One region of the Undibacterium sp. Ji42W genome, then DNA from elsewhere that is predicted to be linked to it. Evidence: predicted binding sites of a transcription regulator. Region 1 holds the regulator's gene; each other region holds the start of a gene.
The links. The regulator sigma-54, encoded in region 1, starts transcription at its own class of promoters, with help from an activator protein. The targets are predictions, from matches to a motif close to TGGCANGNAANCTGCTTT.
Positions count from the first base shown of each region.

Region 1 (10,212 bases):
TGATATCCGGTTTCGCCTGGTCTGCAAAAGTTGCTGCGAAATCGCGTATCGCCAGGCGCAGGTCCGTGGCGGTGCTTTCACTGAGCAAATTCATCAGTGCCGGTATTTCTGCAGTAGGTATATAGACATCCGCCAGACCGGCATAGATGGCATCAGCGGCAGTGATGATATCGCCAGTCAATCCAAGGTAAGTACCAATTTCCCCCTCAGTGCGCGACAGGAAATAGCCGCCCCCTACGTCAGGGAAAAGACCGATATTCACTTCCGGCATGGCCATCTTGGTACGCTCAGTGACGATACGCAAACGGCAATCTGGCCCTGCCTGTGCGATACCCATGCCGCCCCCCATGACCACGCCATTCATCAGCGCGATATAGGGTTTTGGGTAGAAATGGATTAAATGATTTAAGGCATACTCTTCCGTGAAAAAATCTTCCAGCAGGGCGGAGTCACCTTTGGGTGTGGCCGTGCCGACATCATAGAAAAAACGGATATCACCACCAGCACAAAATGCTTTCTCGCTGCTGCTGTGGATAAACACGGCACGCACGCTCTGATCATCCTGCCAGGCCAGCAAGGTCGTCGTCAGCGCTCTTACCATATCGAGTGACAGCGAGTTCAAAGCTTTGGGTCTGTCTAGGGTGATGTAGCCTATATTGTTCTTGACGGTGGTAAGTACAAATTCGCTCATGGTGGTTGACTATGCAGGGTAGGGGATGAAGCTGCTATTTTAACTTTGTCGGGCCTGGGCGTCACGGGGTGTATATGTTTATGAGGAAATAGCGTAAGGACTGGTTGTGGTTGCCGTTGGGTTTGACTTTGGGGTTTATGTTGTTTTTGATTTTCCGCAGTTCCCATGTGTAGCCGCCATTTGTGCAGTACAGAAAATGGAAAAAGAAGAGCCGCTGTTTGAGGTGTAGCAGGGGTTTCGTGCAGCATGCTGCACGCCTGCGTAACGGCATGCGCTTGCAAGCGCATGTTCCTAAGGGCAAGGCCGCAGGCGAGTTTCGGATCTTCCCATTTTTTGTACTGCACAAATGGGCACCCCGTAGGGGCGGCTACGCCTGGGTCGCCTTTCTTTGAATACTTACTTTGGCGACGCAAAGAAAGTATTTCGGCTGCCGGGCCGAGACCCGGCTTGTATCCACGGAGAGCAAACGTTTTAGTCAAAGTGCCACATGTAAAAAAACGCCACGGCATACGACGAACGCCGCTGGATTCCAGCCAAAAGCATGCTGGAATGACGTTAATACGCGTACAGGATTGTTGCAAGGCATTCACGCTACGAACGCACTAGCCAGGCGGATTTCAGCTAAATCTATGCTGGAGAGCTAGCCAGGTAGAATGACGGTTAATAAGTATGCGGATTTTCTCAGGGTAATTCAGTTACTGATTGATGTAAATTGTTAACCTCAAAACCATGCACCCAACAAAAAGGACGCCTTTAGCGTCCTTGTTTTGGATGTCCACAACCCTGTCAGGGTAAGGACTGGGGTCTTATGAAGCCGATGCCGGATCAGGTATGTGCTTGATGGCGTCGTGCTGATGGTCTTGCATTTTATCTTTGTGCTTGATGACCTGGCGATCAAGTTTATCTACCAGTGCATCGATTGCCGCATACAGATCATGCGCCAGACTTTCAACGTGGATATCTTTACCGCTGATATGCAGATTAATGTCGGCTTTGTGTCGTTTATCCTTTTCCCGGAGCTTGTCCACCGTCAGGATGACGGCGATATCAATGACCTGGTCGAAATGCCGCCTGATACGTTCTAGTTTGGTATGTACATATTCACGAATTGCAGGAGTTACTTCGACGTGATGTCCACTGATGGTGAGATTCATACTGTGCTCCTATAGTGATGTTGCTTGCTGTAATGATACGCTCTCAGCATTTATTTGCCTTGAGCTAAATCATATATAGCAATTCAAACCGTGATTACAAGGACTGCTTACAAAGATTTACGCAAACTGACTGGGGGGATTTTGAGGGCTTCACGGTATTTGGCAACTGTCCGTCGGGCAATTACCATGCCCTGTTCACCCAGCATGTCTGCAATTTTGCTATCAGAGAGTGGGCTTTTCTGGTCTTCTGCTCCTATCAACTGCTTGATGAGTGCACGTATCGCGGTGGAAGATGCTTCACCCCCTGTTTCCGTCGCGACATGGCTGCCGAAAAAGTACTTCAACTCAAACATGCCATGTGGGGTCAACATGTATTTTTGAGTTGTAACACGGGAGATAGTGCTCTCGTGTAATCCTAGTGTATCAGCAATTTCGCGCAAAACAAGGGGTCGCATAGCAACAGCACCGTGCGTGAAAAAATTGCGTTGCCTTTCGACTATGGCTTGTGCAACGCGCAATATAGTCTCAAAACGCTGGCGCATATTCTTGATCAGCCAACGGGCTTCTTGCAATTGTGCGCCCATGCCAGCTTCGCCACGGTTTTGCTTCATGATGTTGGCATACATGCTGCTTACCCGCAGCCTGGGCATGACATCCTGATTCAACATGACTTGCCAGCCGTTAGTAGATTTTCTGACGATCACGTCTGGCACGACATAATCAGATTCATCGGCAGCAAAAGCAATGCCAGGTCTGGGTTTGCACATCCTGATCACAGTTTGTGCATCGCGCAAATCTTCGTCATCACAGTCGAGGATTTTCTTGAGTTTGGTGAAATCTCTTTGTGCAAATAAAGTCAGTTGTGTTTCAACAATTTGCAATGCCAGCCTGCGTGTGACGAAAGCAACTTTTGGTAAGCGCTTGATTTGCAGGGCCAGGCATTCTGACGGGCTGCGCGCACCGACACCTGCCGGGTCAAAGCTTTGCAGCATGTTCAGGGCAAAAGCCAGTTCTTCTGGTTCTACAAACAACTCCAGTGGCAAACTGGCATGTATTTCATCTAATGTTTCGGTCAGGTAACCATTATTGTCGAGCGCATCGATCATCAACTCGACCAGGGCGCGGTCACGCGGTTCACGCAGGTTCAGGCGCATCTGTTCCAGCAAGTGCTCACGCAGGGTGACATGGGCTGCACCCAGCTGCGGGCGGCCATCTTCATCATCGCCAGATTTGCTGCCATGCTGCACATCATCAAAGCCCCAGTCTTCTTCGCTGGAGGTGGTGCTGTCGTTACTGACGACGGTTTCTGCATCAGCCGGGGCTGGGTCGGCAGACCTGTCGCTGTCGTCTCTTGGCACTGGTGCTTCCATGCCCGCATCGGCAGAAGTGCTGCTGGTATTAATGGCACCATCGGCCAGCAGGCGCACGGCGTGATCGAGGGGATCATCGACGCGTTCCAGCATGGGATTATCGGTCAGCAGCGTCTCCAGCTCCTGATGCAATTCCAAAGTGGATAACTGCAATAATCGTATTGATTGCTGCAATTGCGGCGTTAAGGCCAGATGTTGTGAGGTACGTAGTTGCAGGCTTTGTTTCATGATGATTCCCGTCACATCCGGAAGTGTTCTCCGAGATAAACGCGACGTACAGATTCATTTTGTATGATGTCGTCAGGCTTGCCGCTGGCAAGTACCGCTCCTTGATTGATGATGTAGGCATGATCGCAGATGCCCAGGGTTTCGCGCACATTATGATCGGTGATCAGCACACCTATGCCGCGTTCCTTGAGGAAGCGCACGATGCGCTGGATTTCGATGACGGCGATAGGATCAACACCGGCAAAGGGTTCATCCAGCAAGACAAAGCGTGGGTTGGTCGCCAGTGCACGGGCAATTTCGACGCGGCGACGCTCACCACCTGACAGTGACAGCGCCTGGCTTTCGCGTATTTTTTCTATCTGTAAATCTGCCAGCAGGGCATTGAGCCTTTGCTCAATTTTCTTGGCACCGAGATACTTGCCTTCGCTGTCTTTTTGCAATTCGAGTACAGCGCGGATATTGTCTTCTACCGTCAGCTTGCGGAACACTGATGCCTCTTGCGGCAGGTAAGACAGACCCAGTACGGCACGTTCATGGATAGGCAGTTGCGAGATATTCACATCATCAATCGTGATGTCTCCTGCGTCTGAGGGCACCAGGCCAACGATCATGTAAAACGAAGTAGTCTTGCCTGCGCCATTCGGGCCTAGCAAACCGACTACCTCACCGCTTTTCAATAGCAGTGATACATCGCGCACCACCTGGCGCGCACCGTAACGCTTTTGCAAGCCCTTGACAAGCAAGGTGCTGCTTGACTGTGCTGTCATCTTATTTAGCCTGTTTTTCTGGTTTTGGTTGCAAGGTAATGGTGATATTGCCTGAGCCATCCACATGCTGGCCGCTCGTTGAATTCGTGCCAACAAAAACATCATTCTTGCTGTCATAAGACAAGTATTCACCTTCTTGTTCCTGGGTGACGCGCTTGCCTTCGAGATAGCGTACCTTGGCCTTGGAAATGAATTTGACGATTTCTGTACTCTGGTTATATTCAGCGCGGTCTGCTTCGCCATCAACCCACAAGTCAGGGCCACCATCGCGTTTCTGGCGGAAGGTGACTTTGCGGCCACTGCCACCTGTCAGAACAACAAACTGATCGCCATTCGGGGCTTCGGTCACGACAGCACTCTCAGAAGTGACGGTCAGGGTGCCGCGCACCAGGGACACGCCCTTGGATAATCTGCTGACGCTGGCTTTGCCATCACTGATGCCATACCCTGCTTTGATGATGGTTTCCTTGTTGCTGTCGGCTTTTTCTGCATTGGCAGAAACACAGGCTAGCCCCAGGCAGGCCAGGCTGATCAAGCGTGTGACGCTAAATGATGTTTTGATCATGTGCATAGTCGCTTTCTTGCTTATTTATTCCCGGTTTTGGGAGCTGGTTCACGTTTCTTGAGTTGAATGTAAACCTTGCTCAGCAATTCCAGGCCTTGGGTTGAATTATTGGCAATCATGCCAGTTGCAGTTGAATGCAGTTTGCCGGTCGTGATTGAAACCGGTTTGTCGGTTTTAACGATATCGTCATCCGGCAAGAGCAAAAGATAATCAGACTCCACACGCACGAATTGTGAACTCAGACCCTCGGGTCTTTCCATGCTGACATTGTCATACAGATGAACCATGTCATGCTCACGCTTGGGCGTGGTCAGCGATGATTTTTGCGATACAACGGCGAGTTCAGCACGCAGGTGCAGCGGTGGCCTGTCCTGGTCAAAGCTGTTGATCTGCGGGTGCTTGATTTCTATATTGTCAGTCCGCGGCAAATGCACCAGGCTGTCACCGGTGATGTGGTAATTGGCCTTGCCATTGTTCGACAGCCGGATGAAATTGAATTTCTCCACATAGTAATCCGGCGCTGACCTCGCAGAAGTGCGGTTTTGCTCATCATCTGCATGACGGCGTATGACTTCCATGACCCAGATAGTGCCCATGGTGATTACGCCCAGCAATATCACGGCCAGCCAGATGCGGAAGCGGTCTATGGTCATTTGGGGTTTCATGTCAGATATGCTTGTAAAGCCTGTTCATATTTGCCCTGGGCGCGCAGGATAAAGTCGCAGACTTCGCGCGCAGCCCCCTGGCCGCCACTGGCCTTGGTAATATATTGAACGCGCTGTTGTACTTCGGCATGGGCATTCGGTACGCTCGCTGCAAAACCGACCCGTGTCAGTATTGGCAAATCAATGACATCGTCACCAATAAAGCCGCATTCTTGCGCAGGTATGTCCAGCTTCGCCAGCAGTTCAAGAAATGCACTCTTCTTGTCATGGATGCCCTGGCTGACGTGGCTGATGCCAAGATCAGCAGCACGCTTGCTGACGATGGCCGATTGCCTTGCGCTGATGATAGCCGTGATGATGCCTGCCTGTTGCAAGAGCTTGATGCCTTGCCCGTCGAGCACATTAAAACACTTCATCATTTCGCCTTCTGGTCCGAAATACAAGCTGCCGTCGGTCAGAATGCCGTCCACATCAAAAATCATGAGCCGGACTTTACTGGCTCTCTCTACAGAACCTACAGGATTATTCATCAGATCACCTTGGCTCTGGTCAGGTCATGGATATGCAAGGCACCCACCAGTTTGCCGCTGTCGTCAGCGACCAGCAACTGGTTGATGCGGTAAGTTTCCATGACTTCGACGGCTTCAACAGCCAATTGTTCCGGGCGTATGCGGCGTGGGCTGTGGTTCATGACATCCGCAATGCGCAACTGGGTAAAGTCGCGAGTGCCATCCATCAGGCGGCGCAAGTCACCATCGGTGAAAATGCCCAGTACCGTTTGATGTTCATCCACTACGGCAGTCATCGCCATGCCTTTTTTGGTGATTTCCAGCAGCGCAGTTTTCAGGCTGGTTTCTGGCCCAACCTGCGGGATGTCTTCGTTGGTGCGCATGACGTCTCTGACGTGTGTCAGCAGACGGCGACCAAGCGAGCCACCGGGGTGCGAGCGGGCAAAGTCTTCTTCTCTAAAGCCACGCGCATCCAGCACCGCCACCGCCAGGGCATCGCCCAGCGCCAACGTCACTGTGGTGCTGGCAGTCGGTGCCAAATTCAGCGGGCAGGCTTCTTTGTCTACATGCAAGTTCAGATGGATATCAGCCAGCTTGCCCAAGCTGGATTCCGGGTTGCCCGTCATGGCAATCAGTTTCACACCCAGCCGCTTGATGATGGGCAGGATGGACATCAACTCAGACGCTTCACCAGAATAGGAGATGGCAATAAACACATCCTGCGAAGTGACCATGCCAAGGTCGCCATGCGCAGCTTCAGCCGGATGGACAAAAAACGATGGTGTGCCCGTCGAGGCAAAGGTGGCCGATATTTTTCGGGCAATATGGCCAGACTTGCCTATGCCAGACACCACGACCCTACCGTGGCATGCCAACAACATACTGACTGCCTGCGCAAATCCTGCGGCATCGCCATTACCCAGGCGTTTTTGCAGGGCAAGCAGGGCGTCAGACTCGATTTGCAGGGTTTCACAAGCCAGTTTCAGGGCGCGCTGTGCTGCGACAGCCGCGTCTGTCGCGGGGTGTTGTATAAAAGATAAATGTGTATTCAGTTCATTCATGCCAGAAGTATAAACGAAATCCTCTAAGCAAAAACTTTGCCAGTTGTAACGTAATGAATTATGTTTGCCCAAAAGCAGGATAGCAAGCCGATAAATCGGCAATAATAGGCGACATGACAGGACTGGACACCACACTTTTATTGCTGGCTGCTGCCGTATTGGGCGTGGTCGCATTCCGTATGCTGCAACTGCCGCCCATGCTGGGTTATCTGGTGGTTGGCATCTTCATCGGCCCACACGGTTTTGGTATGGCCGAAGACGGTGCAGTAACCCATGAACTGGCCGAATTTGGCGTGGTCTTCCTGATGTTCTCCATAGGGCTGGAATTTTCCCTTGCCAAACTCATGGCCATGCGTAAGGCCGTATTTGGCCTGGGGATGGCACAGGTGCTGGTCACGATACTGACCAGCATGGTATTTGGCTGGGTAGCCAGCCGCTTTTTGCCAGGCATGTTTCAGATCAGTTGGGAAGCTTCATTCGCACTTGGTGGCGCATTGGCGATGTCCTCAACTGCCATCGTCTCCAAAATGCTGACAGAAAGACTGGAACTGGAAAGCCTGCATGGCAGGCAAATCATTAGCGTGCTGCTGTTTCAGGATCTGGCTGTGGTGCCTTTGCTGATCCTGGTTCCAGCATTGGCGTCAAAATCACCGGACCTTGGCAAAACTCTGGCGCTGGCGAGTGGCAAGGCGGCGGTGGTGCTGGTCTTGCTGCTGGTGGTCGGGCAAAAACTCATGCGCGCCTGGTTCCACATCGTGGTCAAGCGGCGCTCACAAGAGCTGTTCATGCTCAACCTCTTGTTCATTACTCTTGGCGCGGCCTGGCTGACCGAGAAAGCCGGTTTATCGATGGCGCTGGGTGCGTTCGTTGCTGGCATGCTGATCTCAGAAACCGAATACCGCCATCAGGTGGAAGAAGACATCAAACCCTTCCGCGATGTCTTGCTGGGGCTGTTCTTTATTACTGTCGGCATGTTGCTCAATGTGCGTCTGGTGTATGAGCAATTCTGGCTGGTGCTGCTGCTGCTGACAGGGCCAGTCTTGCTGAAGTTTGTACTGATCGCGGCGCTGGCAAGAGCATTTGGCAATTCCACCAGCGTTGCCTTGCGTACCGGTCTGGGGCTGGCACAGGCTGGTGAATTTGGTTTCGTTTTGCTAAACCAGGCAGGTGGCTTGCAACTGGTTGATCCCATGCTGGTGCAATTGATATTGGCGTCCATGGTGATTTCCATGCTGATTTCACCCTTCATCCTGTCCAAGTCCGATGCCATCGTCATGAAATTCTCTGCCAATGAATGGATGATGCAATCGCTGGCACTGACCCAGATCGCTGCCCGCACCATGACCACCAAGAAGCATGTGATCATTGCCGGTTTTGGTCGCAGCGGGCAGAGCCTGGCGCGTATCCTGTCTGAAGAAAATATTGATTACCATGCCCTCGATCTTGACCCCGACCGTGTGCGGGAAGCGCAGACTGCCGGTGCGAATGTCTCGTATGGCGATGCGGCACGGCGTGAAAGCCTGCTGGCTGCGGGCGTCAACCGCGCCTCGGCACTGGTGGTGACCTATACCAGCACCGCATCCGCGCTCAAGGTTTTGCATTTCGTCAATGAGATGAACCCCAGCCTGCCTGTCATCGTGCGCAGTCATGATGATGTTGATCTCGATAAGCTCAGGGCTGCCGGTGCCACTGAGGTAGTGCCAGAACTCATGGAGGGCAGCCTGATGCTGGCTTCGCATGCGCTGGTGATGCTTGGTGTGCCTTTGCGGCGCGTGGTACACAGGGTGCAGGTCGCGCGTGAGGCGCGCTATGAATCGCTGCGTGGCTTCTTCCACGGTGCCAGTGACGCCGCTGACAGCCCTGAGAGCATGCAGATACGCCTGCATACCGTTGTCTTGACCGACAATGCCAAAGCGCTAGGTCAGAAACTGGCAGAGATCAACCTGGCTGAGCTGGAAGTCGATATCCACACTGTCCGCCGTGGCAAGACCAGGCTGGAACAGCGCGATGACATCGTTTTACAGAATGGCGACGTGGTCGTTGTCAGAGGAACTTCCGAAGCAGTCGCTAGAGCAGAGCAGCGGCTGTTAAAATAGCGGGTTATTTTTAAATTTGAAGGACATGCTCGATGTTGAATCCGGCTGAATACATTAAACAACATATACGCACGGTGGAAAACTGGCCACAAGCAGGCGTGATGTTCCGCGACATTACCCCCTTGTTGCAAAATCCTAAAGTATTCCGTGTGCTGATTGATATGTTTGTGCATCGCTACATGGATGAAAAGCTTGACGTTGTAGCTGGCCTGGATGCACGCGGCTTCATCATCGGCTCTGTGGTGGCGTATGAGCTGAACCTGGGATTTGTGCCTATCCGCAAGAAAGGCAAGTTGCCTTTCCATACCGTATCTGAACAATACGAGCTTGAATATGGCAGCGCAACGGTAGAACTGCATTCTGATGCCTGTAAACAAGGTGACCGCGTAGTGTTGATCGATGATCTGATCGCTACTGGTGGCACCATGATGGCAGGCAAGAAATTGCTGGAACGCCTGGGCGCAACAGTAGTGGAAGGTGCTGTCATTGTTGACTTGCCTGAGCTTGGTGGCTCAAAGATCATCCAGGAGAGCGGCCTGCCGCTGTTCACTGTCTGTAATTTTGATGGTCATTAACATATGAGTTAAAAACATATAAGTTAAAAACATATAAGTTAAAAACATATAAGTTAAAAACATATAAGTGACAAGCCTTGACCTACATGAGTTCGTTTTATATAGCCACCGTTGACCCAGCCTTGCCCGAGGCCGCTGTTTTGCTGGATGAATTGTCTGCCAGCCTGGCAGCCATCACAGGTGACAGTGGCCGTTCTTCATTTGACATGCAGGATGTGCGCGTGCCCGGTGCCTTGTTTGTGCTGGCACGCAATGAAGATGGCAAGGCCGTGGGTTGCGGCGCTTTTCGTCCGATAAGCGAGGGTGTGGCTGAAGTCAAGCGTATGTATGCACAGGCAGCGGGTGTGGGTCTTGCCGTATTGTCACATCTTGAAGCTGCCGCCAAAGAATTTGGTTACCTGAGTCTACGTCTGGAAACCCGCCTCATCAACCAGCGTGCGGTCACTTTCTATGAGAAACATGGCTACGTACGGATTCCAAATTTTGGTAAATATGCGGGACGGACAGAGGCTGTTTGCTTTGAGAAAATAC
Region 1 is NZ_JBMPOV010000012.1:737-10,948, forward strand. It holds gene ACO0LG_RS23440 (enoyl-CoA hydratase/isomerase family protein) at 1-691, opposite strand, end outside; gene hpf (ribosome hibernation-promoting factor, HPF/YfiA family) at 1,498-1,845, opposite strand; gene ACO0LG_RS23450 (RNA polymerase factor sigma-54) at 1,953-3,443, opposite strand; gene lptB (LPS export ABC transporter ATP-binding protein) at 3,455-4,210, opposite strand; gene ACO0LG_RS23460 (LptA/OstA family protein) at 4,212-4,775, opposite strand; gene lptC (LPS export ABC transporter periplasmic protein LptC) at 4,796-5,440, opposite strand; gene ACO0LG_RS23470 (KdsC family phosphatase) at 5,437-5,970, opposite strand; gene ACO0LG_RS23475 (KpsF/GutQ family sugar-phosphate isomerase) at 5,970-7,010, opposite strand; gene ACO0LG_RS23480 (monovalent cation:proton antiporter-2 (CPA2) family protein) at 7,124-9,106, shown strand; gene ACO0LG_RS23485 (adenine phosphoribosyltransferase) at 9,139-9,681, shown strand; gene ACO0LG_RS23490 (GNAT family N-acetyltransferase) at 9,768-10,212, shown strand, end outside.

Region 2 (10,212 bases), on a different contig from region 1:
CAGCGGCCTGGGCCTGGCGATTTGCAAGGTCATTGTTGAAGCACATGGTGGACGTATCAGTGCATCTGCTTCACAATTGGGAGGCGTGAAAATTTTGATGCAATTGCCTTTTATCAAGACACCGTAAATCACCACATGGACAAGAGCGCCCACATATTCATTGTTGAAGATGACTTGAAAATCGCAGCCCTGTTAAAAGACTATTTGCTCGCAGCAGGCTACCAGGTCAGCCATGAAGCGAATGGCAGGCTGGCGCTGGAACAATTGCGCCTGTCAGCACCCAACCTGATCTTGCTTGACCTGATGTTGCCAGAACTGGATGGCATCAGTATCTGCAATGAAGTACGCAAATTCAGCGAAGTGCCCATCATCATGCTAACTGCGAGAGTGGAAGAAGTAGACCGTTTACTGGGGCTGGAAACCGGGGCCGACGACTATGTCTGCAAACCCTTCAGTCCGCGTGAAGTAGTAGCGCGTGTCAAGGTACATTTACGCCGCAGCATGGGTCTGATTAGACAGCCAGCTTCTGAACAATCACTTTTTACTATCGATAAAGAGCAACTGCGCATATTGGTCGATGCCCAGCCATTGAATCTGACACCAGTAGAATATCGCTTGCTGGCCGAATTCATCAGCCATCCTGAGCGGGTGTTCTCACGCCAGCAGCTACTCGATTTTTCCCATGAAGATCAGCGCGACATCAATGACAGGACAGTGGATACACACATCAAAAATATACGCAAAAAGATACAGCGAAAACTGCCTGGCAATGAGTGCCTGCATTCTGTGTATGGCGTGGGCTATCGTTTTGAACTGCCATTGTCAATTTAAAATTTGCAGGAAAAAAGATGTCCTTTATGCTTGACTTAGAGTCCACTCTAAGTTCCATGATCAAACCGTGACCAAACAATTCATTTCCATAGGTAAGCTGGCTTCCCTGACAGGCTTGTCTGCGTACACCCTGCGCTTCTACGAAAAGGCGGGGGTATTGCAGGAAGCAAAAAGGGCCGATAACGGCCATAGGCGTTATAACATTCAGGATGTCTTGTGGCTGGAGTTCGTGCTGCGCCTGAAGAAAACCGGCATGCCGTTGGCAGACATACGTGAGTATGCGCAGCTCAGGGCAGATGGGGAAATGAGCTTACAACAGCGGTTGACGATGCTGGAGCTCCATCGTCAACGCCTGGTCACCACCATGTCTGAGCTTGCGGCAAATGCCAGCGCCCTGGATGACAAGATTGATGTTTATCAGGAAATGATACGCAAAACTGGCAAGAAAAAGAAAGTCTGATCATGGATCAAAACACGAATGCACGCACTGGCGAACGTTATCAGCGTGGTTGGGAAAAACTGAAAGAAGTTGATGGCGAAGCAGGCGAAAAAATCATTGCGTCACTGGCAGACATTGCTCCCGACTTTGCTCGCTACCTGATTGAATTCCCTTTCGGGGATATTTATTCGCGCCCGCAACTGGATTTGCAGTCACGCGAAATTGCCGTAGTCGCAGCACTGACAGCCATGGGAAATGCCACTCCCCAACTCAAGGTGCATATACAGGCCGCATTGAATGTGGGATGTACGCGGGAAGAAGTGACTGAGGTCATCATGCAGATGGCAGTGTATGCAGGCTTTCCAGCTGCTTTGAATGGTTTGTTTGCTGCCAAAGAGGTGTTTGCAGCACTGGATACTACGACTGCTGCTGCGTGCTGACTACCGCAGTTTAAATCGGCAGGCAGTAGCTTTGCTTGACGGTATCCATGACGAGTGTGGTCTGGAACTTGAGGATATGATCGTTGGTGGAGAACACGGCGCGAGCGAAGCGCTCATGGGCAGCCATGTCTGTGGCTTGCACAATCAGCATGAAGTCAAACTCGCCCGAGAGATAGAAACATTGCTGTACTTCTGTCAGGGCTTGCATGTCTTGCCTGAAGCTGTCGATGGCATCGCCCAAGCCTTTTTTGAAAGCCACTTCAACCATGACTGTCAAAGGATAGCCAACTGCCTGAGGGTTGACGATTGCCACCTCGGCCCGGATTACACCATCGTCGCGTAATTTACGTATGCGCCGCTGCACGGCAGTGGTGGACAAGCCTATGTCCGCTCCTATCAGCTCTGCAGAGTGGCGGGCATTATTTTGCAGGCAACGCAAAATGGCAAGATCAAAGCCATCCGGTATCATTGTTTGAGGATAACAAGTTCATAGCGGGAAACCTATGTAGAGTTGTCGCAAAACCGCCCCAACTGCGTTGGCAGCTCCTGGCCGTACTAAAATACGGTCTTCGTCGCTACACCTTGTTGTGACAATTTTGCGTCAGTCCTCATATTATGAACCGATATCCTTAACAAGCGGCAATTAATTTGCCTTAAAGAAATAATATGTGGCTTTATAAGGTGTGCGGGTTTCTGCACCTATCTGAAAGTCGGAGCATCCTGTCTGAGGAGCCTTGCCACCCACGGTGACTACGCGCTGTATGCTGCTTACTTTGGAAAAAGTGCCATTCGCCGAGCTGGACTTGGCTTTCAGTAATAACCAGGGGATGGCATTGGTATCGACGCTATCGCTCTTGGCAACTACTTCACCGACTACTTTGCTGCCATCAGCGGCTTCCCAGGTCGGGCCTTCATAATGCTTGCCCAGTTTGGGGCTGGTAGGGTCATGGCTGGCGTACAGCTCGGCTTCTGGTGAGCGGAATACCCATTCAAACTTTTTAGGGCCAGATTTATTGGCGCGACAATCATAGATCTGCACGCCGGTAGCTGCCATCTGGAAGGCCAGTACTTCACCTGCAGGTGCTTTGAGACTGACTGGCACGCTAACGATCTGTGCAGCAGGTGCAACTGGGTCAGCTGTGTGTTTAACAGGCGCAGTCGAGCAGGCTGACAGGATGGCAGCAGTAGCAATACTGCCAGCGATAGCGATTTTCTTCATTTCTTGTACCTTTCAATTAGAGCCGCTAAATTTTAGCAATGGTGTTTCAAAACAAATAAAACACTTACTGAATTTTACATCCTTTGTCAGGAGAACAAGACCCCTACTTAAGTATGAACAAAGTATGAGCAACATTGGCGAAAACCGCCGGCAGTCTCGATTTTTCTGCTCAGCAGGCCACGGGGCTTCGTGGGACAATGCGGAATTCGCCTGCAGATGAGCAGGCATCAAGGATGATGGATCAGGTCAGATGAGCAACAAGAACAAGAAGGATGCAAGAAACCGGGCTGGCAGCTCATTGCTGCATGTGCGCAACCGCCATCAGGGTCGCTATGATTTTGCTGTCCTGATCAAGGCAGAACCTGAACTGGAATCTGTACTGGTCAGCACGCCAACTGGCGAAACCAGCATCAATTTTGCCGACCCGCTGGCAGTCAAACTGCTCAACAAGGCCTTGCTGCACAGCAGCTATGGCGTGCGTGGCTGGGACATACCGCCTGAAAATCTTTGTCCACCCGTGCCGGGCCGGGCAGACTACCTGCATTATCTGGCTGATTTGCTGGCTGGCTGCAATCAGGGGCGTTTGCCAAAAGGCAAGCAGATACTGGCACTCGATCTTGGTACAGGTGCCAGTTGCATTTATCCCTTGCTCGGTGCCAGCGAATATGACTGGTCATTCTGTGCCAGCGACATCAATCCGGCTTCATTGGCAAATGCCCGGGCCATACTGGAACACAATCCCGGCCTGGGCCAGCAGATACAGTTACGTCATCAAACCAATGCGCTATCCCTGTTCCATGGCATTGTTGGCGATGATGAATGGTTCGATGTCAGCCTGTGCAACCCGCCATTTCACGCTTCTGCTGAAGAAGCGAGAGCTGGCAGCCAACGCAAGTGGGGAAACTTGAAGCAAACCGGCCAGGCAGCGCAGGCTGAACCGGTATTGAACTTTGGTGGCCAGGATGCAGAGCTCTGGTGCGAAGGCGGGGAACTGGCGTTTATCAAGAAAATGATAGTGGAAAGCGCGGCTATACCCACAAAGATTTTATGGTTTTCTACCCTGGTATCAAAATCGGCCAATTTGCCTGCAATCCATGCGGCATTGAAGCAGGTCAAAGTCCTTGATGAAAAAACCATTATCATGAGCCAGGGCAATAAAGAGAGCCGTCTGGTTGCCTGGACTTTCCTGGATGTAAGCCAACAGGCTGCCTGGGCCAAATTACGTTGGTCAAATAGCAAGAGATAAAGCCTGCGCCTGTGTATTGGCCTCCCTTCCAGAATATAATCTTAGCTATAGCGGCTAGCCCTGGCTTACAATCTCGTTCGTCTGCTGGTTTGCAGCCCAGAATTAACAAGAAATAACAAGAAGTATGCAATATGTATCTGTAGAGTAAGCGTACTAAGGGTATTGAGAGAGTACTGAATATAGCGTCGCGTGATTTACTTTTGAGCAAAATGTATCAAGGATAACAATGAAACGTGTAGATGATTTCCGCCTGAAGCTGGGCAAAGATGAGCTGGTTCCTATCATGATCGGTGGCATGGGTGTTGATATCTCCACTGCTGAACTGGCGCTGGTTGCTGCACGTCTCGGTGGGGTTGGCCATATTTCTGATGCCATGGTGCAGGATGTCTCTGACCGTCGTTTTGATACCAGCTTTGTCAAGGAAAAGACCAAATTCTACAAATACAATATTAACAATTCCGACAAGACTGACATCAAGTTCAACCTGGATCAACTGGCCGAAGCCACACGCCTGCACGTAGGCAAGACCATGGAAGCCAAGCAGGGCACAGGCATGATCTTTGTTAATTGCATGGAAAAGCTGACCATGAACGGCCCACGCGAAACCCTCAAGGTGCGCCTGGAGTCTTCTCTCGATGCCGGTATTGATGGCATCACCATGAGTGCCGGCCTGCATCTGGGTTCCTTTGGCCTGATCGCTGATCATCCACGCTTCCGCGATGCCAAACTGGGCATCATTGTTTCTTCTGTACGTGCGCTGCAGTTATTCCTGCGCAAGAATTCCCGCCTGAACCGCCTGCCGGATTACGTCATCGTTGAAGGACCGCTGGCGGGCGGCCATCTGGGTTTTGGCATGGACTGGGCTGAATATGATCTGCAAACCATCATTAGTGAGATCGTCCAGTACCTCAAAGCTGAAAACCTGGACATCCCGCTGATTGCTGCTGGTGGTATTTTCACAGGCAGCGATGCGGTATCGTTCATGGAAAATGGTGCTGCTGGTGTACAGGTAGCGACCCGTTTTACTGTCACTAACGAATGCGGTTTGCCTGCCAGCGTCAAGCAGGAATATTTCAAGGCCAGCGAAGACGATATCGAAGTCAATCATATCTCGCCTACCGGCTACCCCATGCGCATGCTGAAGAACACGCCTGCCATTGGCGATGGCATACGCCCGGGTTGTGAATCTTATGGTTATCTGCTCGATGGCAATGGCAACTGTGCCTACATCACGTCTTATAACCGTGAAGTAGCGGCACATCCTGATGCCAAGAAAGTCTCGGTCATGGACAAGACTTGCCTGTGCACCCATATGCGCAATTTCAATTGCTGGACTTGTGGGCAAATGACCTACCGTCTGAAAGACACGACCCGCAAACTGCCGGATGGCACTTATGAATTGCTGAGTGCTGAACATGTGTTCCGAGATTATCAATTCAGTGTTGATCACCAGATTGCCTTGCCAGTGTAAATCACTGCTCTGAATACAAAAACGCCGCTTTAGCCTTTGGGCAAAGCGGCGTTTTCATATGTGCAGGCAATCAGAGTTCAGAAGGCTTCTTGCTGGCGATGGTTTTCCAGTTGGTTTTTGCAAGATCGATATTGCCTGCAATGTCCTTGGCCCAGATCGCACGGATCTTGGTGTCGAGATTGAAGTAAAGTTTGTTATCGACGATGTCATACACGTCCGGGTCAGCAACAAATTTCTTGCCTATGGAAGCGCCGTAAGCGCAGTAGCCACCAAAGGCTGGCAGGTATTTCTCCGGATTCGCCAGGAAAGTTTTTTTGTTTTCTTCGCTGGTGAACAGGTAATCAACACCGTCGATAGTCGCGACATGATGACCGGTGCCATGAGCTGGTTTTTCGCTGGTAAAGAAAGTCGTGAGATCGTAGCCCCGTGCACCTATGACACTATTGGCAACTGTATCAGCCGCGCTGATGCCTGGCACTGCTGCCAGGGACAATGCGGCTACTGCTGTCAAGAAAATGAATTTGATTTTGCTAACCAGAGTGTTGGCAATGCTGCTGGATGTGCGTGACATGGATGTGAGTAACATAACGTGTTCCTTTACATGGTTTATACCGGATTTGGAATTCGCCTTGCGCATGCTCAGCGAATGACAGGCACTTTAATTCACTTCATCCATGTAAAGAATATCCATATTATTGAATTCATTATTCCTCCAAATGGAATAATTGTAAAGAAATCTGCTTAGGCACTCCCTGCGTGCAAACTCATGCCAGGCAGAAATATTTGCTTACATTTTGGTGCATGTACGTGCTGTCACTAGTATCACAAGCAATATATTTCCCTTTAATAGCTCTCAGCCGCATCAAATCGACTGGTATTAGCCATGGCATGGAAAATGCTGCAATGCACATGCTTGTGTGTCATTGACGATGTTTTTTAAAAGGCTAGCTTGATGAAAATACGCGTGCTCTCCAGCTTATTGTTCTCCCTTTCTTTCAGTCTCTTGCTTTGCAACGGCACTTGCTATGCACAGACAGAATCTCCCGCAACTGCATCAACGAGTGCAGCAACTCCAGTTACAACTATGCCTGCAATTGCTGTGATAGCTCCCCCCGCCATGACCAAACCGGGCATGATCGCTGCTGACAAAATCAGCGCTGGCGACACCGCCTGGATGCTGACATCAACCGCACTGGTATTGCTGATGACCATCCCCGGCCTGGCCCTGTTCTACACCGGCATGGTGCGCAAGAAAAATGCCCTGGGCACGATGGCGCATAGTCTGGCGACCACCTGCATCGTCACGGTGTTGTGGGTGGTGCTGGGTTACAGCCTGGTGTTCACTGCGGGCTCGCCTTTTCTGGGTAGCATGGACCGGTTCATGCTGCATGGCGTGCGCTTTCTGAAAGAAGCCGGGCAACTCAGCGTGCATCAACTGGCACCGACGATACCGGAAAGCGTATTCCTGATGTTCCAGATGACCTTCGCCATCATCACCCCCGCCCTGATCACTGGTGCCTTTGCCGAACGCATGAAATTTTCTGCCTTGCTGCTATTCATCACGCTGTGGTCATTGCTGGTGTACGTGCCAGTCGCGCACTGGGTGTGGGAACCGGCAGGCTGGCTGGCAGCGCGCGGCGTGCTGGATTTTGCCGGTGGTACTGTCGTGCATATCAATGCTGGTGTATCTGGCCTGGTGGCCGCACTGATCATCGGGCCGCGCCTGGGTTTTGGCAGGGAACCCATGCCACCGCATAATTTATTGCTGACTGCTATTGGTGCGTCATTGCTGTGGGTGGGCTGGTTTGGTTTTAATGCCGGTTCTGCCGGTGCAGCAGATGGACGCGCCGGCCTGGCGATGCTGGTGACACAGGTGGCTACAGCGATGTCTGCACTGGCCTGGATGTTCGTGGAATGGCTGCGCCGCGGCAAACCATCAGTGCTAGGCATCGTCTCGGGCGCTGTCGCTGGACTGGTGGCGATTACGCCTGCGTCTGGTTTTGTCGATTTGACAGGCGCACTGGTGATCGGTGCAGTCGCCGATGTGGCCTGCTATTGGGGTGCGACTTCCCTCAAATCCATGGGTGGCTATGATGATTCACTCGATGTATTTGGCGTGCATGCCATAGGTGGCATCGTCGGTGCCTTGCTGACGGGTGTCTTCGCACTGAAAAGCATAGGCGGGGCCGATGGCAGCCTGGCGACCCAGGCCTTTGGTGTCATCGTCACTGTAATTTATTCCGGTGCAGTGACAGCCCTTATTTTGTGGCTGATCAAAGTGACCGTTGGCTTGCGCGTTACCACTGAGCAGGAAAGAGAAGGACTTGATCTTGAACTTCACGGGGAGCATATCTTATGAGTACCAGTAGCCTGATACAGAATGCCATGGCGGATAATCTTGCTTTCGCCCTCATGGCAAGACTGCATGTGATTTTACGGCGGCAAAATGGCCGGGTGACGGACATAGAATACATGCGTATCAATCCTGGCTATTGCCGTGCCATACTGGACATGGCGCTGGAATTACCGAATCAGGATTTGCATGACATCTGCCAAAAGCTGGATGACCTTTATTTTGGCGAAGATGGCTTGTTCGTCACGCCACCACCGCCCAGTCCTTTACTCAACAGACTGGCGATCAGAAAGCAGGTCAGCAACAAGCTGGACGAAAGCACCATGCCGGATATGACCAAGATACCCGCGCCCGTGCTTGATCATAATGCCATGGTCGATCAAACCTATATAGGTCGCTTGCGCTAGATTTTTATCCAGTGAAGCCAGAACGCATTTCATCAATAGCGTGAGATGCGTTTGCCTCACCAGCCAGCACTCAATCGTTACCATTCACTACCATTCACTACCATTCACTACCATTCACTACCATTCATTACCATTCATTACCATTTGGAGTAATGGTCTTCTGTCACACCCACAAGTTTTTCTATCTGCCGCTTGGGCACATCCAGGCTCGCCCTGACCCAGCCGCTGAAGACACCTACTGGCTGCAGATAACGGCTACTGGCGATGATAAGGTTTTTATTTTCTGCGCGAAAACCTTCGGGATGAAAATGCAAGTCCAGCAAACCATCATCGGTGTATATATGCCAGTCAGCCAAGGCCTGAGAGGCATCAAAGTCAAACTGTGCAGCCCCCAGCGAAATGAGTTGCCCATCCAGCCATAACGCATTTTCATGGCTGGAAAAATATCCGGCTTGCAAATTGAAACCCATGTCCAGCGCATGTGCTGATGCCCAACGCCACTCTGTTTCGCGAGCCAGGAATCCATTGCTATGATCATAACTGCCCGTGCCATTCTGCAGATTGAAGCTGCGACTGCCAACACCTACTTCGCCACTCAATTGCATACCCGCAGATTTAACGGTCGCATGCACAGTGCCACCTTGTACCTCTCCCACTGCCAGCAAGCAAGGTGCAGCCGCTTTTGCATCCAGCATGGCAGTGATATTGAATGCTCCGCAATGCAATTGCAATTCATAGCACCCGCTGGCTGGCAGATGCTGAAAGCGTATGCTGTTACTTAAAAACCGGAATGCGGAACTGGCCTGTTCCGCAGGATGCGCATTTAGTGTTGCTGTCAGACCTGGCAAACCATCTTGAGAATAACTGGCGATGAGCTTGCCTGCCAGCCGGTCAAACACATAGGCAAAGGCGGTGTTGGTCCAGCCCACATCGACGATGGCGATGCCGCAGAATATTTCTTCTGTCGCCAGCGCCACATAATGCCAGTGCTTATGGTGCAAGGCTTCCCACAATCTGCCGCGCCTGTATGATCCGGCCAGTGCCGACCAGTCTATGATTGTTGGTGCACCGGCATATTTGCCACATCGTACCTGACCATCAGGATGCAGGACATGCGCTGGTGCAGGCGGCAGAAAATTTACTGGCATGGTGTCTTCATTGTTTTTATATGCCAGCGATTCTGCAGCAAATCAATTAGAGGGTCTATTTCAAATTGCATTCATATTCTGGACTGCCGGGATACCCATGAGTTTCAACAAGGCATAACCCCACAACAGCAAGCCCGCCCCCAGACAGCCATAAGGATCTGCCGCACCGAGAGCAAACACAAAGGGATAGGTGGCAGCAAACACACTCATCACCAGCCCAAACCAGAAATGACTTGGCACATTAAATACTTTGGACAAAGGCAGGAAGTGCAGGCCAATGACCAGCATGGCGAATGGTGTGATCCACTCCGCCAGCCCCCTGTTTACCAGCGCATTTCCGCCTACCAGAATGATGATCCACTGAGCTGCATTAATCACATAGAACAGACGCCCTGCTCTTTGCGCTGCCGGGCTATGGTCGTCGGCATAAACCTTGTACTGCCGATGACACTGCACTGCCAGCCCGGCCAGGGTCAGTCCAAAAATGGCGATAAGCAGATAGACCAGTCCTTTGCCTTGCATGGCGCGCTGATTCCATAACACCATCCAGGCAGCGCCAAAGACCGAAAAGAACATCGCACCCTTGGCACGGGCAGCATAAGAAGAAAATACGGCAGGGTTGATTGCAGACATGATGGACACTCCTTGTTGAATTGCT
Region 2 is NZ_JBMPOV010000002.1:61,747-71,958, forward strand. It holds gene ACO0LG_RS03615 (ATP-binding protein) at 1-127, shown strand, start outside; gene ACO0LG_RS03620 (response regulator) at 136-831, shown strand; gene ACO0LG_RS03625 (MerR family transcriptional regulator) at 899-1,291, shown strand; gene ACO0LG_RS03630 (carboxymuconolactone decarboxylase family protein) at 1,294-1,710, shown strand; gene ACO0LG_RS03635 (Lrp/AsnC family transcriptional regulator) at 1,721-2,179, opposite strand; gene ACO0LG_RS03640 (DUF3455 domain-containing protein) at 2,354-2,929, opposite strand; gene rlmF (23S rRNA (adenine(1618)-N(6))-methyltransferase RlmF) at 3,180-4,175, shown strand; gene ACO0LG_RS03650 (nitronate monooxygenase) at 4,402-5,646, shown strand; gene ACO0LG_RS03655 (YHS domain-containing (seleno)protein) at 5,717-6,232, opposite strand; gene ACO0LG_RS03660 (ammonium transporter) at 6,731-8,005, shown strand; gene ACO0LG_RS03665 (hypothetical protein) at 8,002-8,406, shown strand; gene ACO0LG_RS03670 (DUF2804 domain-containing protein) at 8,544-9,554, opposite strand; gene ACO0LG_RS03675 (hypothetical protein) at 9,615-10,187, opposite strand.
Region 2: ACO0LG_RS03660 (ammonium transporter) is a predicted target of sigma-54. The motif match lies at 6,531-6,548, and genes of this name have one in related genera.

Region 3 (10,212 bases), on a different contig from region 1:
CCGGGTAGCCATTGAGTTCCTTGCCAGTAGAACTCACACCCTTGTCCTTGGCCTCTTTTTCTGCTTCCGCTGTTTCCTTGGAACGGAACTCCGCAATAACCGCTTCACGCTCATGCGTACGTTTGATATCAACACGGGCAGTATCGAGGTCGCCCAGGTTCAGCCTGTCCATGGCCATGCGCGTCGTCAGCATAACTTTTTCATAGTCCTGACCTTCATAGTCACGGCTGGCATCACCCATGATGGTGGCACCGATCTGACTCATCAGTTTTTGCGGTGATGATTTGGCAGTTTCTTCCCAGATTTTTACCTTGGCATCGGCCACGTCAAAAGCGTCCAGACTGTCTTTATAGCGCTTGCCTACGCGCATCAATTCGCCTTTTTCCAGATTCAACAACAAATCGGCTTTATTCGCACCCTGTGTTTGCGCCTCTACCTGTCTGATCGCTTCGTCAATCTGACCGGATTTTGCCACTGAGAGTGAAGCAGCAACCTTGCTATCATGCGTTGGTGTAGTCACGCAACCCGTGAGCACAAGTGCCGCAACGATAGGTGTCAGGGTGAGCGAGGAGAGGCGTATAGTTATCATTATAAAAAGCTAGTGTAGGGTGAAATGCAAAACGCACGCATGGAAATATCCACACGTACGCATAGACGATAAGTATAGTAAGGCTTTGCATTTTTGTCATAGCTTTAACTGCTACGAAACCGAAGTTCTTGTAACTAGTTGTAATGAAATAGAGGAAATAGAATACTGTTTCGATATGAATTGCCGTACATTAACAGTAATTCATCTCACTGCTTATTTTCCGGTTTATGTTCCAACAACCACAGATCAATCTGATGCATGAAATCAGGCAAATAGTTTTTGTCCTTTGTGCTGAGACTGTGGCCAGCGCCCGGGAAATGTCGTATGTCAATGACTTGTCCTGCCGCTTGAAACTGCTGCCGTAAACGGGCGATTGCATCGTCAGGAATAACCGGGTCAGCATCTCCGACGGCCAGCAGTATCGGAATGTTCAGAGCCAGCAGGTTAGCCGTCTGTGGAATGGCAGCTATCTCTGACCAGTAACGCCAGCTGCGGCCATGTAGGCGCGCTGTATCTGGATCAGCGGGCGTAGCACTTAAGCCCCTCTGCAATTGCTGCCAGGCAGGGAGCATCGAAGGATTTTTCTTCGCCAGTGACGCATACACATCCAGCGCATTCATACCTGCATGCGAGAGTAAAACCAGATGCGTCGCAGGTAATTGCTGCGCCAGTACGGGTGCCAGCTCGGCACCTTCGGAAATACCCATGATGATCAGGCGTTGCGGCATATTTCCTTGCGCTTGCAAGGTCGTCATTTGCGCACGGATGAATTCGAGTTGATCAACTTGCCAGTGTGAAGGATAGTCAGCACGCTTATAGGCTTCACCGCAAGCGACACCATTCGAGCCCGGCAAGATATGACGCTTGTGCATGATGAAAATCCGCGTGCGGCCACTCTCGCCTTCAAGGCCAGAAAAATACTGGGGTAAAAAAGGCCCCATGCTGACACAATCTGAACCGGAAATCACAAAGATCACATTCGCCAGCGGCTGCTCTTCATTCCTTTGCTGCCAGGGCTTTCTCTCCATGTCAAAATAAATCGACTTGCCGCCATCGCTGAATTTAAATTCATGTGAATTGACTGCCACCCGCTCACGCTGCAAGTCGGCAACGCTGCAGGCAGACAACAGAAAGCAGAGCGCGATGACAGCCAATGCAATGAAATGTTCCGGCGCATAAACTGCGCGCCAATACCTCGCAAAAAAATTCAACATGACAGAGGATTTATCAATGGCAATTCGAAAGCATTATTTTGAAAATGCCTTGCGCGATCCATCTTCATAGACTTGGTCATCGGCAAGTAACATACCGTTTTCATCCCAGCTACGTTCGCGCTGTATGCGGCCACGCTCATCGTAATAAGATTCTCGCACCAAGGTGCCGTTTTGCGCAAAACTCTGATGAACACCAACCGGGCGTTCACGGTAGCGGCCTTCATAGACATAACGCTCAAGACTAGACATTTTTCCGCTATCAAAATAATTGCGAACTTCCTTGATATCACCTTTGCTTTCAAGCGTAAATTTTTCGCTACGCTTCGGCTGTCCATTCAGGTAAAAACTGGCGTCGGATATCAAACGATTCTGGCGACGTCCATCTTTTTCAAGGAATGCATACAACTGCTCACGCACTTTCGGGCCAGTCTCATGATATTCAACTTCACGCTCAATCGCAGCAGGTTTTTCTGTGACATTCCACGCTGTTTCTTTGAGTAATATACCGGTGTCAGAATATAGTTTGCGCGTCTTTTGTTTAGTGCCAACTTCATCTACCGTTTCAGGCTTGCCATTGTCGTGAAAATAGCTGGCTTGCTGAATCTCACCCGCCAGCAAGGTGAACTGACTACGCAATCGCCCGCCTTCTGCATACAGTTGCACCTTGGACGGTTTGCCATTAAAACCGCACAGGGCTGCATCATTTGCATGCGGTGCCAGCAAAGGTTTGTCGGCGCATTCAATTGCACTCAATTGCTTGTCCTGTGTATATTTAACAGTGGCTTTTTCTTTGGGATTTTCACCAATAAAAGAAATTCGCTTCGCTGCGCCATTGGGATACCATTCGCGCACCAGGCCGCGGGTGCTGCCATTGACATAGTTTTCTTCACGCAGCACTTGTCCATTCGGCGCAAATTCGCGCGACTGTCCATCGGTATTGCCGTGCTCATTGACATTGCGTTCCTTGAACAAAACACCGTCCTTGTAATAACGTACCAACCCCATGAAAACACCCGCACGCAATTCCTGCTCGCGCACCAGCTTGCCAGTATTCCTGTCCACACATTTCATGATGCCAGTCTTGCCTGCCGTCGTACTGCCGTTGGCGGAATTGACGCTCTCTTTGTTCATTTCGCAATCTTCGATAGCCATGGCATTCGACATGCACAACGCGCTAATAGCAAAGACGGGGAACAGGCACCGCAAAACGAATTTGGTAGAAATAGTCATCTTAAAATAAAAATAATGTTTAAAAGCAAGAACTAATACAATAGCAACATTGTCAAAGCAATCAGTTATTTGGGGATGGTGCAAAGTTTCTCCCATCATACCAATTAACCAACAAGACTTGCGAAAACTGCTACCTTGATATCGTATTGCTTGGTTAAGTTTTCGTGCATCACCCTGAAAAAGCCTAGATTGATTACAACAACATTGGAGCCTGTTGCATGTCCTTAAACGAAATAAGTTTACACGAAATAAGTTTTCAAAAACCCATCTACACTTATGCAGACCTGAGCACTTTTGGCGGCCAGTATAGTGTTGCCAACGCCATCAACGATGCTGGCCAGATGATAGGCAGTGATACAAAAAATGAATCTGGCAACTCACATAGCTCATCTAAATATGGTGTCCAGACTACCTATGCAGTACTTTGGGACAATTCATATTACGTCCCCAAAACCAGCTTGCTGGCAGATGTTGAGAGCCATGCCTACGGGATCAACAACTTGTCCGCCATCGTGGGCTCTTCGCTGAAAGAAGTGAATGGCAATTTCCAGGTAACCGCCACCATCTGGCAAGACGGCAAGACAAACTACCTGGCATCATTGAGCGATGGCCTGTACAAGAGTAGTGCCAATGCCATCAATGACAAAGGTGTGGTCGTTGGCAACAGCTTTACCGGCAATTCATGGGATACACATCACGCCACCTTATGGAATGACAAAGGAGTGATTGATCTCGGCACCCTGGGCGGCACGGACAGTAATGCGTTAGCCATCAATAATGATGGCGTGATAGCTGGCTGGGCTTCTGGAGTTGAGCCCGGCGACTATACCCATCCTGTCATCTGGAAAGATGGCAATATCATCAATTTATCGCCAACGCATCACGGCGCAGCCGACAGCATCAATGATAGTGGCATGGTCGTAGGATATATCTTTGACGACGAGATGTACGCACATCCTGTGCTGTGGAACAATCAAAAAGAAACGATCATGCAAAGCGCCGCGGGATCTTTTTGTTATGCAAGTGCCATCAATAATAAAAACCAGATAGTCGGTTCAGAAATCAGCGCCAATGGTCAATTCCACGCCCTGCTCTGGAATGCACCTGACAGTGCCCCCGTCGATTTGAATCAATTTCTCGACCAGTCTCAACGAGACGCCGGATGGACACTGGCGAATGCGACGGACATCAATGACAAGGGCTGGATAGTTGGATCTGCCATGAATACCAACACCTATGAATCACATGCCTTCGTGCTGACAGCCGCTGGCATTACAGGCTTGACGGGCGTAGAACCAGCACAGGTACAGGTAATCGCAACTGCAGCACCTGCTTTACATGCTGCAAGCGCTGATATCTGGTCCATGGCTTGTTGAAAATATAAGCTTGGTAGTCACGAGCCGGGTAAGCTGCCCCGTGAATACGGGGCAGCTTTGTTATTTTCTTGCCCGCGATTTCAATTTCTGACTGGCAAAAATGAAAATTGGTCGGAACTAAGCCTAGTCTGCGCCTGCTGTCAAGACTGGCGCAAAGTCACAAATTGCGTATCATCTGCGCCTTGATTGCTTTTTTTATGTCTGGATTCTGGATTTATGTTGCCTTCGATTGAACAAAGACTTGCCGTAGAACTGGTTGCCAAGCCAGTTCAGGTTGCTGCTGCTGTTGCCTTGCTGGACGAAGGCGCAACCGTCCCGTTTATCGCCCGTTACCGTAAAGAAGTGACCGGTGGCCTGGATGATATCCAGTTGCGCCTGCTGGAAGAGCGCCTGCGCTACCTGCGCGAACTGGAAGACCGCCGCACCGCCATCATCGCCTCGATAGAAGAACAGGGCAAGATGACGCCAGTACTGCTGGACGCCATCACCCACGCCGAAGACAAGACCCGTCTCGAAGATTTGTATCTGCCCTACAAACCCAAGCGCCGCACCAAGGCCCAGATCGCCGTTGAAGCTGGTTTGCTGCCGCTGGCCGATGCCTTGCTGGCCGACCCTATGCTGAACCCAGATACCGAAGCCGCGAATTACCTGAAACCAGCGTTCACTACCGACAATGGCGACAACCCCGGTGTGCCGGATGCCAAAGCGGCACTTGATGGTGCACGCCAGATTCTGATGGAACGTTTTGCTGAAGACGCGACCCTGTTGCAAGCCCTGCGTGAATACCTGAATGACCACGGCATCGTGGAATCCAAGGTCGTTGCCGGCAAAGAAGAAGCCGGTGAAAAATTCGCCGATTATTTCGACTATTCAGAAACTCTGGGCACCATCCCTTCTCACCGCGCCCTGGCTTTGTTCCGTGGCCGCCGTGAAGAAATGCTGACTGTGACGCTGCGTCTGGATAGCGAAGAAGAAAAACCAAAATGGGATGCACCGCTGAACCCCTGCGAAAGCCGCATCGCTGCCCGCTTTGGCGTCAGCCAGAAAGACCGCCCTGCCGATAAATGGCTGGTCGATACTGTGCGCTGGGCCTGGCGCGTAAAAGTCTTCATGCATCTCGATACTGAGTTGATGGGCAAGCTGCGCGAAACCGCAGAAATCGAAGCCATCAATGTATTTGCCCGTAACCTCAAAGCCCTGCTGCTTGCAGCCCCTGCTGGCCCACGCGCCACCATGGGTCTCGATCCTGGCCTGCGCACCGGCGTCAAGGTAGCGATCGTTGATGCGACAGGTAAAGTAGTTGAATACGCGACGATCTACCCGCATCAGCCCCGCAATGACTGGGACGGTTCCCTGCATGTATTGGCGCAACTGGCGGCCAAACACAATGTCTCGCTAATCTCCATCGGCAATGGCACGGCTTCGCGTGAAACCGACAAGTTGGCAGGCGATTTGATCAAGCTCAAGCCTGAACTCAAGCTGACCAAGATCGTTGTCTCTGAAGCGGGTGCATCGGTGTATTCCGCTTCTGAATTTGCTTCCAAAGAATTGCCTGACCTGGATGTGTCCATCCGTGGCGCAGTGTCAATTGCACGCCGCCTGCAAGACCCACTGGCTGAGCTGGTGAAAATTGATCCCAAGTCCATCGGTGTAGGCCAGTACCAGCATGACGTCAGCCAGTCACAACTGGCGCGCTCACTCGATGCAGTGGTTGAAGATTGCGTGAATGCGGTTGGTGTCGATGTGAATACGGCTTCTGCACCTTTGCTGGCGCGTGTCTCTGGACTGTCGTCCAGCGTGGCACAAAGCATCGTCAATTTCCGCGATGCCAAGGGCATGTTCAACTCGCGTTCAGACTTGCGTGCAGTACCGCGCCTGGGTGACAAGACATTCGAACAAGCCGCCGGTTTCTTGCGCATCATGAATGGCAGCAACCCGCTTGATGCATCCGCAGTCCACCCTGAGTCTTATCCGCTGGTAGAAAAAATCCTGGCGGACATCAAAAAGGACGTCAAGGGCGTCATTGGCGACTCTGGCTTGCTGAAATCTTTGAATCCAGCTAAATACGCCGATGAAAAATTTGGTGTACCGACCATCACCGACATCATTGGTGAGCTGGAAAAACCAGGCCGTGACCCACGTCCAGAATTCACTACCGCCACCTTCAAGGATGGCGTGGAAGAAATCAAGGATTTGCGCCCAGACATGATTTTGGAAGGCGTAGTCACCAACGTTGCCGCCTTTGGCGCTTTCGTTGATATTGGTGTGCATCAGGATGGCCTGGTACATATCTCTGCCCTGTCCAACACCTTCGTCAAGGACCCGCATACTGTCGTCAAGGCTGGCCAGGTCGTCAAGGTGAAAGTGCTGGAAGTTGATGTCAAACGCCAGCGTATCGCCCTGACCATGCGCCTGACGGATGCTGCGCCGGTAGCTGGCAGCAAGCCTGAACAGCGAGGTGACCGTAACGATGCCAAGCGCCTCAATCAACACCGCTCACAAACCCAGGCACCGGCACCGGCACCTGCTGGTAATGCGATGGCAGCGGCATTTGCGAAGTTGCGTGGCTAAGTGATTTTTAATTCTCTCCCTTTCTAAGAGATGTTATCGGGGTTTCGCAAAGCATGCTTTGCGCCGATAACATCTAAGTAGCTTGCAAGCTGCGCGGTGGATGGGCTAGGATGGGGATGGGGTCCGATTGATCAGTGAGTAATTTTTTTCTAAAGAAACCCATCCCCATCCCGGCCTTCCCCTTGAAGGGGAAGGAGTTATCAGACTGTTCCAAATTGTGACAGTCTGATCAGAGTTGCGAAATATTGTGACACCCGGATTTTCTATATCCCCCTTCCCAGCAAGTCCATCACCAGTACCAGCAATAAATTCCCCTCTGCACTCTTTCTATAGCTAATCCGCGTTTGTTTTATTTTTCCACCAGGAAAGCATTCCCAGCATGGCACGCCGTTTGCGTTGTGATCCCCGTGTCGCAGCTTATGCGCACCATCTAATAAACAACGGAGACGACCATCATGAACATGGCAGACATCAGCAAACTCGGTATCAGCAATCCTTTCGCAAAACGCTACGACAATTTCATAGGCGGTAAATTTGTGGCTCCGGTCAAGGGTGAATATTTCGAAAATATCAGCCCTGTCATCGGCCAGGCTTTTTGCGAAGTCGCGCGTTCCACCGCAGAAGACGTGGAACTGGCGCTCGATGCTGCCCATGCCGCCAAGAAGGCCTGGGGCAAGACCTCGCTTGCCGAGCGCTCGAACATCCTGAATAAAATTGCAGACCGCATGGAGGCCAATCTCAGCCTGTTGGCCACCGCAGAAACCATAGACAACGGCAAGCCCATACGAGAAACCATGGCGGCGGATATTCCTCTGGCGATTGATCACTTCCGCTATTTCGCCGGTTGCATACGGGCGCAGGAAGGCACTGTCGCGCAAATCGATGACCAGACTTATGCCTATCACTTCCATGAACCGCTGGGCGTGGTCGGCCAGATCATCCCATGGAATTTCCCTATTCTGATGGCAGTATGGAAGATGGCACCAGCACTGGCAGCAGGCAATTGCATCGTCCTGAAACCGGCAGAGCAAACCCCAGCATCCATCATGGTGTTGATCAATCTGATCAAGGACCTGCTACCACCCGGCGTCTTGAATATCGTCAATGGCTTTGGCCTGGAAGCAGGTAAGCCACTGGCATCGAGCAAGCGCATTGCCAAAATTGCCTTCACTGGTGAAACCGGCACTGGCCGCCTGATCATGCAGTATGCATCGCAAAACATCATCCCTGTCACGCTGGAACTGGGTGGGAAATCACCGAATATTTTCTTTGCCGACGTCATGGATCAGGACGATGCCTTCTTCGACAAATGCCTGGAAGGCTTTGCCATGTTTGCGCTGAACCAGGGCGAAGTCTGCACCTGCCCTTCGCGCGTGCTGATACAGGAATCTATCTACGACCAGTTCATGGCGAGGGCCATCAAGCGCGTTGCCGCCATCAAGCAGGGTAACCCGCTCGACAGCACCACCATGATAGGTGCGCAGGCTTCACAGGAACAACTGGAAAAAATCCTGTCTTACCTGGACATAGGCAAACAAGAAGGCGCGCAGCTCTTGATAGGTGGCGAAAGGAATATGCTGGATGGTGACCTGGCCAAGGGTTATTACGTAAAGCCGACTATCTTCCAGGGTCACAACAAGATGCGCATCTTCCAGGAAGAAATCTTTGGACCTGTCGTTTCCGTCACTACCTTCAAGGATGAAGAAGAGGCGATATCAATTGCCAACGACACCTTGTACGGTCTGGGTTCTGGCCTGTGGACCCGTGACGGCTCCCGCGCCTTCCGCGTTGGCCGCGCCATCGAAGCGGGCCGTGTCTGGACCAATTGCTACCATCTGTATCCGGCACATGCGGCATTTGGCGGTTATAAACAATCCGGTATAGGGCGTGAAAATCACAAGATGATGCTGGATCACTATCAGCAGACTAAAAACCTGTTGGTGAGCTATAACCCGAACGCGATGGGGTTCTTTTAGTAATCATTAAGTTCAAGACCTCTCAACACAGAGACACGGAGGAAGGAAAGGCGGCCTGCATGCCGCCTTCGTTCCGCAGGCAAGTAGCATGCTACTTGAATTCCCTGCTGCGCCACAGAGAAAAACTGGAGAAATTCTTCTATCATTTGCCTGTGTTTCAATTGAGAATGAAGCTCAGAGACGAAATTGAAAATACATTCTTTCAGGTTTTCTCTTGTACTTATCTGTGCCTCTGTGTCTCTGTGGTGAGCTTTTTGGTCCTAACGTAAAACGACTTATACAAAAACATGAACCAAGCACCCGCTCGCGTCACCGCCACACCTGCTGCGCTGGAATTTATCAGTGCACTGCAAATAAAATACGGCCCGCTATTATTTTTTCAGTCCGGCGGTTGCTGTGATGGCAGTTCACCACTGTGTTACGCGAGGAATGAATATGGCATAGGCGATGCTGACGTATATCTGGGTGACCTGGATGGCACACCGTTTTATATGGGCAGTGATCAGTTTGAATATTGGCGGCACACACAGTTGATCATTGATGTGGTGGCGGGCATGGGCGGTATGTTTTCCCTCGACAATGGCACGGGTAAGCGCTTCCTGACACGCTCGCGCCTGTTCACGGATGAAGAAAATAATTTGTTGGGGACGACCGTGTTGCACGGCCCGCAGGCTTGATCAATCGCTCTTCAAAGCCGCCAGCTTGCGGTATATCGTATTGCGCGACACGCCCAGCGCCTTGGCAGCAGCAGATACATTGCCTTGGTACTGTTGCAGGGCCTGTTGTATGGCATCCATTTCCAATGCATCCAGGCTGAATGGTGTTTGAGTCAAAGGCATTGCAGTTGGCGCGAGTGCCATGTCCATGTCTTCCAGAAAATCCTCAGGCAAATGTTCGAGACGGATTTCCATATCGGCATCCGTCATGACGATGGCTGTGCGCAAGAGATTCGTCAGTTGGCGGAAGTTCCCCGGCCAGCCATGGGCATGAAACAACTGCATAACTCCAGGCGCTATCCTGTATTGCCTGCCTTCGCTCTCAGTCGTCAAGACTTTGGCGATGACGACATCGAGGTCTGTGCGTTCACGCAAAGGGGGCAGGCGTACTACCAGACCATTCAGGCGGTAATACAAGTCATCGCGGAATTCGCCTTTACCTATCATCTCGCGCAAGTTGCGGTTGGTGGCGCAGATCAAGGCAAGATTGACGGGGATGGATTTGCTGCTGCCCAACGGTGTCACCATACGCTCCTGCAA
Region 3 is NZ_JBMPOV010000006.1:371,350-381,561, reverse strand. It holds gene ACO0LG_RS15780 (COG3014 family protein) at 1-589, opposite strand, end outside; gene ACO0LG_RS15775 (alpha/beta hydrolase family protein) at 796-1,803, opposite strand; gene ACO0LG_RS15770 (hypothetical protein) at 1,837-3,033, opposite strand; gene ACO0LG_RS15765 (hypothetical protein) at 3,252-4,409, shown strand; gene ACO0LG_RS15760 (Tex family protein) at 4,626-6,980, shown strand; gene adh (aldehyde dehydrogenase) at 7,436-8,956, shown strand; gene ACO0LG_RS15750 (DUF779 domain-containing protein) at 9,244-9,633, shown strand; gene ACO0LG_RS15745 (sigma-54-dependent Fis family transcriptional regulator) at 9,634-10,212, opposite strand, start outside.
Region 3: adh (aldehyde dehydrogenase) is a predicted target of sigma-54. The motif match lies at 7,361-7,378, and genes of this name have one in related genera.